Regions from separate parts of the Bradyrhizobium sp. CCGB20 genome, predicted to be linked through region 2. Evidence: predicted binding sites of a transcription regulator. Region 2 holds the regulator's gene; the other holds the start of a gene.
The links. The regulator PhoB, encoded in region 2, activates phosphate uptake and scavenging genes when phosphate is short. The targets are predictions, from matches to a motif close to TGTCATNNANCTGTCAT.
Positions count from the first base shown of each region.

Region 1 (5,585 bases), 7.6 Mb from region 2:
CGCGGTCGACCTCGAATTCATTGCGGAACTGGCCATCCGGCGAATTCAGTGCCGCCCGATCGGTCGCCTCGATGCTGGCCGCCGAGATCGGAGCGAACAGCTCACGCGCATTCTTGCCGACGACGTGGTCGCGCGAAAACCCCCAGAACCGTTCGTAGGCGCTGTTGGCGAAGATGTAACGGCCGTCCTCGATGTTCTTCGCGGCGACGCAGGCCGGCACGTTGTCCAGCACGGTTTCCAGGAATTGCTTGGTGGAGGCGAGCTGCCGCGACAGCCTGCGCTGCTCGCTGACGTCCAGATGCGTCGCGACCGAGCCGCCGTTCGGCAGCACGTAATATTTCACCAGGATGGCGCGGTCATCAGGCAGCTCGGTGATCAGACCGTTGGGACTCGCCGCCTTCTCATAGAACTCTTCGTCGGAGACGCCTCCGAGAACCCCGCGCTCGCGCCGCAACTTGAGGACGTCGTAGCCGGTCATGCCGGTCCACAGATCCGACCGCGACAGGCCGTAGATCTCGAGATAACGGTCGTTGCAGAAGATGATGCGCCGCTGCGCATCCGTCATCACCACGCCCTGGTTGAGATTGTTCATGGCGGAGGAGACGAAGGCGTTGCGCCGCAACTGCAAGCGCCTGGTCCGGCGCAGCGAGGAATGGATCCACAGCGCGATCGCGGCCAGGAACGCACAGACGACGATGCCGCCGATCAGGGCTTCCCAGACCACGTTGGGATCGAGCGTGCCGAGATAGCTCGCCGGGGCCAGACCGTCCGAGAGGGCAAAGGCGCGCGCAGGCGCGACCGCGCTGCCCAGGCCCACGACGGCCTGCACAGCAATCGGAAGCGTGCTGCCCTCGTGCCAGTTCTTCTCAGCCATCAGCCACCCGCGATTTCAACGTCGGATTGTCTGGCTTCACGGGTTTGGATCGGGTAAACGCCTGTACGCGCAACAGAAAAATGTGGCGCCAAATACGGCAATTGCCCTGACATGATAAATGGTTCCTTAATGCAAAACGGACCCGCGCCCTCATTCTCAGGCCTGACGCCACCGGCGCTTTCAGCGGATGCATTGCACAACCATGGATAAAGTCGATTGCGTCGTCATCGGAGCCGGCGTGGTCGGGCTCGCAGTGGCTCGAAAGCTCGCCCAGGCCGGGCGCGAGGTGATCGTGCTCGAGGAAGCCGAGGCCATCGGCACCATCACCTCCTCGCGCAACAGCGAGGTGATCCATGCCGGGATCTACTACCGCGCCGGGAGCTGGATGGCGCGCATGTGCGTCAGCGGCAAGCACGCGCTGTACCGCTACTGCGGCGAGCGCGGCATCCCGCACAAGAATTGCGGCAAGCTGATCGTCGCGACCAGCGCGAAAGAGACCGAGAAGCTGCAATCGATCAAGGCGCATGCCGAGGCCAACGGCGTGCTCGACATGCAGCTGCTCACGGGCGAGGCCGCACGCGCGCTGGAGCCGGCGCTCGCCTGCGATGCCGCGCTGCTGTCGCCGTCGACCGGCATCATCGACAGCCACGCCTACATGCTCTCGCTGCGCGGCGAGGCCGAGGCGGCTGGCGCTGCCTTTGCGTTTCACACCCCGCTGATCCGCGCCAAGGCCGCCGGCGGCGTGATCGAGATCGAGGCCGGCGGCGAAGCGCCGATGACGCTGCAATGCGACCTGCTCGTCAACGCCGCCGGGCTCTCGGCGACAAGTGTCGCACGCCACATCGACGGCATGCCGATGGACCGGATTCCGCTGGCCTATCTCGCCAAGGGAAACTACTTCAGCTGCAATGCCAGGGCGCCGTTCTCGCACCTGATCTATCCGGTGCCCGAGCCAGGCGGGCTCGGAGTGCATCTGACGCTGGACATGGCGGGGCAGGCGCGCTTCGGCCCCGACGTCGAGTGGATCGAGACGATCAATTACGAGGTCGATCCATCACGCGCCGAGCGCTTCTATCCGGCGATCCGGAAATACTGGCCGACGCTGCCCGACGGCGCGCTGATGCCGAGCTATTCGGGCATTCGCCCGAAGATCGTGCCGCCGGCGGTGGCCACGCAGGATTTTCTGATGCAGGGCCCGCGCGATCACGGCGTCGAAGGCCTGATCAACCTGTTCGGAATCGAATCGCCAGGACTGACGTCATCGCTCGCGATCGCGGATCACGTCGCCGAGCTCGCAAACGTCTAGAGCGATTTCGAGCGAAGCGGCTACCGGTGTGCGTCAGGAAAACCCGTCCGGACAAAAAAACACGCCGCACAAATAGCTTTGCACGGCGCGCACCTTTCGGCAGGGGATGAGTGCAATAGCTCTCACCCCTGCGTGAAAGGGTACGTTCAACTCGACACTGTTACGGGGGTTACTAGTGGAGCGTGTCGCCGGTTTGCTTCAGACGCTCGATCTGGTCCTTGACCATCAACTTCCGTCGCTTCAACTCAACAATTTGCAGGTCGTCCGTTGAAAGGTGCACAAGAGCTTCGTGTAATTCATTTTCGAGAGTCTTGTGCTTCCGCTCCAATTCAACCAGATGTGCCTGAATTGTCATTCGAAACCTCCTCGGTAGGGGTAACCTTGGATTCGATCCGGACGACGAAGTGTACATCACCGATTCGTTCTGTCGATGGATATCCGTCGTCGCAGTGTCATTTTTGAAAATTCATATGTAACGAAGCGTGACCAATGTAATGACGCGCAACTAAGGAACCGCGCCTGAAAAATCCATGATATCAATGCGCTCGCGAAGCGCCGCAGCGGCCCGCAGAAATATGTTGCGGGAGATCGGCGCGCGAGGGTCGCAGATCGCTTGCGATCACGGCGCGCAAGGACGATAATTTCCACAGGCATCCACAGCCTTGAATCTCACGCTATCCGGTTTTCGGCCACCGCAAACATGACCAATGAAGACGAGCGTGAGCTCGAAGCCGAGCTCACCCGGTTGCAGCAGGAACACCGAGATCTCGATGCGGCGATCGATGCGTTGCATCAATCGCCCGCCCCCGACCTGTTGCGGTTACAGCGGTTGAAGAAACGCAAGCTGTTGTTGCGCGACCGTATCGCGTTCATCGAAGACCAGATCACGCCGGACATCATCGCCTGATCCGCGAGCCCTTTTCGCAGCGGCTCGCCACACGCGAATCCGCTTGACTCGAAAAGAACAAAATAGGAACATTCGGGCATCCCAACGCGCGCCAGGAAACACCCAGGAACCCCCAAGGACAAACGCAGATGTCGGCAACCGCCCTTCTCGACAACAGCCATTATGAACAGGCCTGCGATCAGGCGATCGCGATGTGCGACGGCAATCTGCGCAGCACCATCAAGGCGCTGATCATGGCCAACGAATATCTGGAAGCCGAGCTGGAAGAATTGCAGGCGGCGATTTCGGCCGGCTGCATTCCCGAGGCCTCGCGCAGCAAGATCCGGAGCACCAGCAGCGCCGCCTGAGTTCAACATCGGAGCAACGCCATGTCGGATGTGACCTACTACGTTGCAATGCCCTTCCTGATCGATGCCGACGGATCGCCGGTCGCGGGCGCCGCGGAGGAATGCCAGAGCTCGGCGGCCGCGTTGCGGCGCGCCGAAATCCTGGCGCACGGTGCCGGCCATATCGGCGCGGTTGCGTTCAGCCGCAGCGGCGATCCCATGACCGGCGAATTCGGCGACGCCATGCTGCTGCGCAAATTCGGCAACGTGCCGGAAGATCTGGCCACGCTATAAGATCAGTTGCTGACCAGCCTGATCCCCGGCTCGTGCCGCCGGTGCGCCTTGCGCACATACATGGCGGCATCGGCCTCCTCCAGCGCGCGGCCTGCATCGGACTGCGCCCCCAGCAGCGCGACACCGGCGGAAGCGCCCGCGGTCACGTGCTGACCGCGAAAGTTAAACGACAATTCGTCGATCGCCTGCTCGAAGGCCGCGGCCTTCGCCTTGGCATCCGTCTCGCTGAGATTCCAGAGCAGCAGCGCGAATTCGTCGCCGCCGAGCCGCCCGACCACGTCCGAGGCGCGGACCTGCTGCGTCAGGGTGGCCGCGATCGCCTTGAGCACCTCGTCGCCGGCGGCATGGCCGAAGGAATCGTTGATCGGCTTCAGGCGATCGACGTCGAGTGCGATCAGCGCGCCGCTGGCGCGGTAGCGCTTCATGTAGGCGATGGCGCGCGCGAGCTCGCGCTCGAAGCCGCGCCGGTTCGGAATCTCGAGCAGGAAATCGGTGTCGGCCGCAGCTTCCAGTTCCGCGACCCGCCGCTCCGCCTCCTTGAGCTTGCTCCGCAAGCCACGGATGGTCGCCTTGGCGCCGTCGGCGGCCGACGCGCCGCGCCGCGCCGGCCTGGCCGGGCGCCTGGAGGCGGCTTTGGATCGGCTGACGCTGGTTTTCCGGCCCTTTTTGGCCTTCGCAGCGCTTGCCCTTTTTGGTTTCTTCATGGGCATCCTGCTCAATGAAGGCTTGCGGGGATTCACCAAGACAGGATAGTGCATTCCCTTCTCCTTGCCACCGCCTTGCGAGCCACCGGCCGGAACCGTTAATCTGGCCTATCTTTCTGTTTTCCGAGCACAATTGACGTCATGACCGCGCCTATCGCCATCATCATGGGAAGCCAGTCGGACTGGGAGACGATGCGGCATGCCGCCGACACGCTCGCAGCGCTCGGCGTTGCCGCCGAGACCCGCATCGTTTCGGCACACCGCACCCCCGACCGGCTGTTTGCATTCGCCAAGGGCGCCAAGGCCGCGGGCTACAAGGTCATCATCGCCGGCGCGGGGGGCGCTGCGCATCTGCCCGGCATGGCGGCGGCGCTGACGGAACTGCCCGTGCTCGGCGTTCCCGTCGAATCGAGGACGCTGAAGGGCATCGATTCGCTCTATTCGATCGTGCAGATGCCTGCGGGAATCCCGGTCGGCACCCTCGCCATCGGCAAGGCCGGCGCGATCAACGCGGCGTTGCTTGCGGCTTCAGTGCTCGCATTGTCCGACCCGGCCCTGTCCGATCGCCTTGTCGCCTGGCGCAAGGCGCAGACCGAGGCGGTTGCCGAGCGCCCGGAGGACAAGGCGTGACTGACGCAAAGCAGGTGACGCTGAAGCCCGGCGACACCATCGGAATCCTCGGCGGCGGACAATTGGGGCGGATGCTGGCCATGGCTGCGGCGCGGCTCGGCCTGCGCTGCCAGGTCTTCTCGCCCGACCCGGACTCGCCCGCCTTCGACGTCGTGCTGAACGCGACCTGCGCCGAATATGCCGACGTCGAAGCACTCGAGCTGTTCGCCAACGACGTCGACGTCATCACCTACGAATTCGAGAACGTGCCGTCTGCCGCCGCGATGGTGCTGGACGCGCGCCGCCCGGTGTTGCCCAACCGCAAGATCCTCGAGACCACCCAGGACCGGCTCGCCGAGAAGGATTTTGTCACAAGGCTCGGCATCGGCACGGCCGCTTACGCCGATGTCACCTCGGTGGCTTCGTTGCGTGAGGCCATCGTCAGGATCGGCCTTCCGGCCGTGCTCAAGACCCGCCGCTTCGGCTATGACGGCAAGGGCCAGGCCATCATCCGCGAGGGCGACGACATCGCCAAGGTGTGGACCAGCCTCGCCACCAAATCGGC
Region 1 is NZ_JANADN010000001.1:1,374,458-1,380,042, reverse strand. Features, by position in the region: gene NLM15_RS06415 (EAL domain-containing protein) at 1-874, opposite strand, end outside; gene NLM15_RS06410 (NAD(P)/FAD-dependent oxidoreductase) at 1,077-2,180, shown strand; gene NLM15_RS06405 (YdcH family protein) at 2,353-2,535, opposite strand; gene NLM15_RS06400 (YdcH family protein) at 2,881-3,087, shown strand; gene NLM15_RS06395 (hypothetical protein) at 3,216-3,434, shown strand; gene NLM15_RS06390 (hypothetical protein) at 3,456-3,707, shown strand; gene NLM15_RS06385 (GGDEF domain-containing protein) at 3,710-4,411, opposite strand; gene purE (5-(carboxyamino)imidazole ribonucleotide mutase) at 4,553-5,041, shown strand; gene NLM15_RS06375 (5-(carboxyamino)imidazole ribonucleotide synthase) at 5,038-5,585, shown strand, end outside.
Region 1: a site for PhoB is predicted at 2,620-2,636, ahead of NLM15_RS06405 (YdcH family protein). Genes of this name have one in related genera too.

Region 2 (5,585 bases):
CCTCAAGGAGGCCGCCTATGGCGTCGGCTGCACCACCTGGGAAGTCGTCCGCAGCGTGGTGATCCCCTACACCCGCGTCGGCGTCATCGGCGGCGTCATGCTGGCCCTGGGTCGCGCGCTCGGCGAGACGATGGCGGTGACCTTCATCATCGGCAACTCGTTCCGCATCTCGTCGTCGATCTTCGCGCCGGGCACCACGATCTCGGCGGCGATCGCGTCCGAATTCGCCGAAAGCGACGGCCTGCACCAGTCCGGCCTGATCCTGCTCGGTCTCCTGCTGTTCGTGCTGACGTTCTTCGTACTCGCGGCTGCCCGGCTGATGCTGATGCGGCTGGACCAGAAAGCGGGGAAGTAACATGAACCCGATCTATTCACGCCGCCGCCGCAAGGACATCGTGATCCGCGGGCTCTGCTTCGGCGCCGCCGCCTTTGGCGTCACCTGGCTCGCGCTGATCCTGGTCACGCTGCTCTACAACGGCCTTGCGGGTTTGAACCTCGAGATCTTCGTTGCGGACACTCCGCCTCCGGGTTCGACTGAAGGCGGCTTGCGCAACGCGATCGTCGGCTCGCTGATCATGACCGTGCTCGGTGTCGGCATCGGTGCGCCGCTCGGCTTGTTCGCCGGTACCTATCTCGCCGAGTACGGCCGCAACGACAAGCTGACCTCGGTGATCCGTTTCATCAACGACATCCTGCTTTCGGCGCCCTCGATCATCATCGGCCTGTTCATCTACGGTGCGGTGGTGGTGCCGATGCGCGGCTTCTCGGCGATCGCCGGCAGCCTTGCGCTCGCCGTCATCGTCATTCCGGTGGTGCTGCGCACGACCGAGGACATGCTGCTGCTGGTGCCGAACGCGCTGCGCGAGGCGGCGTCCGCGCTCGGCCTGCCGCGCTCGCTGGTGATCAAGCGCATCGCTTATCGTGCCGCCCGCTCCGGCCTCATCACCGGCGTGATGCTGGCTACCGCCCGCGTCGCCGGCGAGACCGCGCCGCTGCTCTTCACCGCGCTGTCGAACCAGTTCTTCAGCCTCGGCCTGAACAAGACGATGGCGAACCTGCCGGTTACCATCAACAACTTCGTGCAGAGCCCCTACGCCTACTGGAAGCAGCTCGCCTGGAGCGGCGCCTTGCTGATCACGTTGACCGTGCTTGCCCTGAACATTGGCGCGCGCCTCCTTAGCGCCGAGAGGACTGCAAAATGAGCGAAATGTCTGTTTCCGTCAGTACGCCCGCCGTTCAGCACGGCTCGCAGCCGCTGCCCGAGGCGCCCGCCAAGGTGACGGTTCGCAACCTCAACTTCTACTATGGTGAGCACCACGCGCTGAAGAACATTAACCTGGCGCTCGGCACCAACCGCGTCACGGCGTTCATCGGCCCGTCGGGTTGCGGCAAGTCGACCCTGCTGCGCATCTTCAACCGGATGTACGACCTCTATCCGGGCCAGCGCGTCACCGGCCAGCTCATGCTCGACCAGACCAACATCCTCGACCCCAAGCTCGACCTCAACCTGCTGCGCGCCCGCGTCGGCATGGTGTTCCAGAAGCCGACGCCGTTCCCGATGACGATCTACGAGAACATCGCGTTCGGCATCCGTCTCTACGAGAAGATCTCGAAGTCCGAGATGGACGACCGCGTCGAGAAGGCGCTGCGTGGCGGCGCGCTGTGGAACGAGGTCAAGGACAAGCTCAACGCCTCCGGCCTGTCGCTCTCCGGCGGCCAGCAGCAGCGCCTCTGCATCGCCCGCACGGTCGCGGTGCGGCCCGAGGTCATCCTGTTCGACGAGCCCTGCTCGGCGCTCGACCCGATCTCGACCGCCAAGGTCGAGGAGCTGATCCAGGAGCTGTCCGAGAACTACACGATCGCGATCGTCACCCACAACATGCAGCAGGCGGCGCGCGTCTCCGACAAGACCGCCTTCATGTATCTCGGCGAGCTGATCGAGTTCGACGACACCAGCAAGATCTTCACGTCGCCGACCGACCGGCGCACGCAGGATTACATCACCGGCCGGTTCGGCTGAGGAGACGGGACATGGGTTCTGAACATACCGCAAAGGCCTTCGATACCGACCTCCAGGAACTCACCCGCCTGGTCGCGGAGATGGGCGGGATCGCCGAGCGCATGATCGTCGATTCCGTCGACGCGCTGATCCGCCGCGACGTCGCGCTCGGTCAACGCGTCGTCGCCATCGATGCCGATCTCGACGCACTCCAGAAGAAGATCGAGGAGCGCGCCGTGCTCACCATCGCGCGCCGCCAGCCGATGGCTGTCGATTTGCGCGAGATCGTCGGTGCCATGCGCGTCGCGACCGATCTCGAGCGCATCGGCGACCTCGCCAAGAACATGGGCAAGCGCGTCGCGGCGCTGGAGACCGATTTCCATCCGCTCAAGCTGTTCCGCGGCCTCGAGCACATGACCGACCTCGTGCAGCAGCAGGTCAAGTCGGTGCTGGACGCCTATGCCGCGCACGACCTGCCGGCGGCGATGGCGGTGTGGAAGGGCGACGAGGAAGTCGACGCCATCTGCACATCGCTGTTCCGCGAACTCCTCACCTACATGATGGAGGATCCGCGCAACATCTCGTTCTGCATCCATTTGATGTTCTGCGCCAAGAACATCGAGCGCATCGGCGACCACGCCACCAACATCGCCGAGACCGTGTTCTACATGATCGAGGGACAGGCGATCACCGACAAGCGGCCGAAGGGCGACATGACGACCTTCGCCACGACGGTTCCGAATACTTAAGGAGCGACGACCCGATGGGCGCACGCATTATGGTGGTTGAGGACGAGGAAGCTCTCACCGAGCTGCTTCGCTACAATCTCGAAGGCGACGGCTATGACGTCGAGACGGTGATGCGCGGCGACGACGCCGACACCCGTCTCAAGGAGCACATCCCCGATTTGATCGTGCTCGACTGGATGCTGCCGGGACTGTCCGGCATCGAGCTGTGCCGGCGGCTTCGTACCCGCCCGGAGACCAAGCAGCTCCCGATCATCATGCTCACCGCGCGCGGCGAGGAGAGCGAGCGGGTGCGCGGACTTGCGACCGGCGCCGACGACTACATCGTCAAGCCGTTCTCGGTGCCCGAGCTGCTGGCGCGCGTGAAGGGCCTGCTGCGGCGCGCAAGCCCGGAGCGGCTCGCAACCGTGCTCGCCTATGGCGACATCGAACTCGACCGCGACAAGCGCCGCGTGGCGCGCTCGGGCCGGCCGATCGATCTTGGTCCGACCGAATATCGCCTGCTGGAGTTCTTCCTGGAGCATCCGGGCCGGGTGTTCTCGCGCGAGCAACTGCTCGACAGCGTCTGGGGCCGCGACATCTATATCGACGAGCGTACCGTGGACGTACATATCGGCCGCTTGCGCAAGCTGCTCAATCTCGGCCGCGAGCAGGACCCGATCCGCACCGTCCGCGGCGCCGGCTACGCGCTCGATGATCGCTTTGCGAAGGCAGAGCAGGCGTAGGGTTTGCGGCGTGACGTTGGCAGACTGATCCAGCGGGCTGCCGCCGCATTCTCCGGTGTCGTCCCTGCGAAAGCAGGGACCCATAACCACAAAGAGTGGTTTGGCGAAGACTCGGAGTGACCATCCCGCGGGATAAGTGCGCCTTGGGATTATGGGTCCCTGCTTTCGCAGGGACGACATCCGATTTGTTGAACCGTCTTAGCGCGACCACTGGCCGCGCGCTGATGACCTCAGCGTGGACCCGGCTTCGCCGGCGCGCGCCGGCGATCCGCTGCGGGCTGATACGCCACGCGCGAGTGCTGGGCGCAGTAGGGCAGGCCGGAGAGCGCCTTGCCGCCGCAGAAGAAGAAATCCGGGCTCGAGGGATCGCCGACCGGCCAGTGGCAGGTCGCCTCGTTCAGCTCCAGCAGCGACAGCCGCTGGCTCATCGGCACCACGTTGTCGTAGGTGACCGGTTCGGCCTCGACCTCGACCTCGAAGGCCTGCGCCAGCGCGGTGTTGCCGCGCGCGATCGGCCGGGTCACCCGCATCATGTGCTGCGCGGGACGCGCCTTGCGCGGCCGGGGCGCTGCGGACGAGGGGCTCTTTGCGCGGCCGGACAGGCCGAGCCGGTGCACCTTGCCGATCACCGCGTTGCGGGTCACGTTGCCGAGCTCAGCGGCGATCTGGCTGGCCGAAAGTCCGGCCTCCCAGAGCTTTTTCAGCTGCTCGACGCGATCATCTGACCAGGTCAAAACCGTCATTGCACCCTTTCCTCCGCCGGCGCCTGCCATCCTGGGGCCGCACAGCGAATGCCTAAGCTTCGAAAAACCCGTGCCGTCAGAATCCCTTAAGGCTCGCCGGGCGCGCCAGATGCGCCCGAACGCTTACGCCGGTACATGAGGACTTAGAGGATCAGAACTGCTGCACGAGATGTCGTATCTGACAAGCCAAACGCTACAATATGGCGTGACTCACGCGCAAGAGTCCGCCGACTCGCTTCCACATGTTCCGTCGCGAAAATACGCAAAATCACCACCGCAAGACTACGGATTCAGCATTTCGCGAGGCTTTCCAGGCGGCATTGACACCCGTTTCACCAGGCATAAGATGGTCCTGCGTGCCGCCCTTAAAAGGCGGCACGTTTCGTTTTCCGGGCCGGTCAATGGTGCGTTGCGCAATGCACGCTCACACCGTCCGCAACAATCAAGTGATCGTCATGACTAACAGCGCAGCGCCGCATTTGCTCCCCGTTTTCGCCAGGTCCGACCTCGGTTTCGAGCGCGGCGAAGGCTGCTGGCTGATCGCGACCAACGGCGAGCGTTATCTCGATTTCACCTCGGGCGTGGCGGTGAATGCGCTCGGCCACGCGCATCCTGCGTTGGTCAAGGCGTTGCAGGAGCAGGCCGCCAAGCTCTGGCACATGTCGAACCTGTTCCAGAGCCCGGATGGCGAGAAGCTTGCGGCGCGTCTGTGCAACGAAAGCTTCGCGGACTTCGTGTTCTTCTGCAATTCCGGCGCTGAAGCGCTGGAGGGTGTGATCAAGCTGGTCCGCCATCATCACTTCTCCAAGGGGCATCCGGAACGTTATCGCATCATCACCTTCGAGGGCGCCTTCCACGGCCGCACGCTGGCAACGCTGGCTGCGACGGGGTCTGCAAAATATCTCGAAGGTTTTGGTCCGCCGATGGACGGTTTCGACCAGATCCCGCACGGTGACATCGAGGCCGTGAAGAAGGCGATTGGTCCGCAGACCGCCGGCATCCTGATCGAGCCGATCCAGGGCGAGGGCGGCGTGCGTTCGGCGACCCCCTCCTTCCTCAAGGCGCTGCGCCAGCTCTGCGACGAGAAGGGCCTGCTGCTCGCGTTCGACGAGGTGCAGACCGGCATGGGCCGCACCGGCGATCTCTTTGCGCACAGGCGCACCGGCGTCACGCCTGACGTCATGTCGCTGGCGAAGGCGCTCGGCGGCGGCTTCCCGATCGGCGCGGTGCTGGCGACTGCGGATGCGGCTTCCGGCATGGGGCCCGGCTCGCACGGCTCAACCTTCGGCGGCAACCCGCTGGCGATCTCGGCTGCGAACGCCGTGCTCGACGTCATGCTCAAGCCCGGCTTCTTCGATCACGTGCAGAAGAT
Region 2 is NZ_JANADN010000001.1:8,931,007-8,936,591, reverse strand. Features, by position in the region: gene pstC (phosphate ABC transporter permease subunit PstC) at 1-355, shown strand, start outside; gene pstA (phosphate ABC transporter permease PstA) at 357-1,202, shown strand; gene pstB (phosphate ABC transporter ATP-binding protein PstB) at 1,199-2,020, shown strand; gene phoU (phosphate signaling complex protein PhoU) at 2,032-2,748, shown strand; gene phoB (phosphate regulon transcriptional regulator PhoB) at 2,763-3,470, shown strand; gene NLM15_RS42135 (GcrA family cell cycle regulator) at 3,701-4,213, opposite strand; gene NLM15_RS42130 (aspartate aminotransferase family protein) at 4,669-5,585, shown strand, end outside.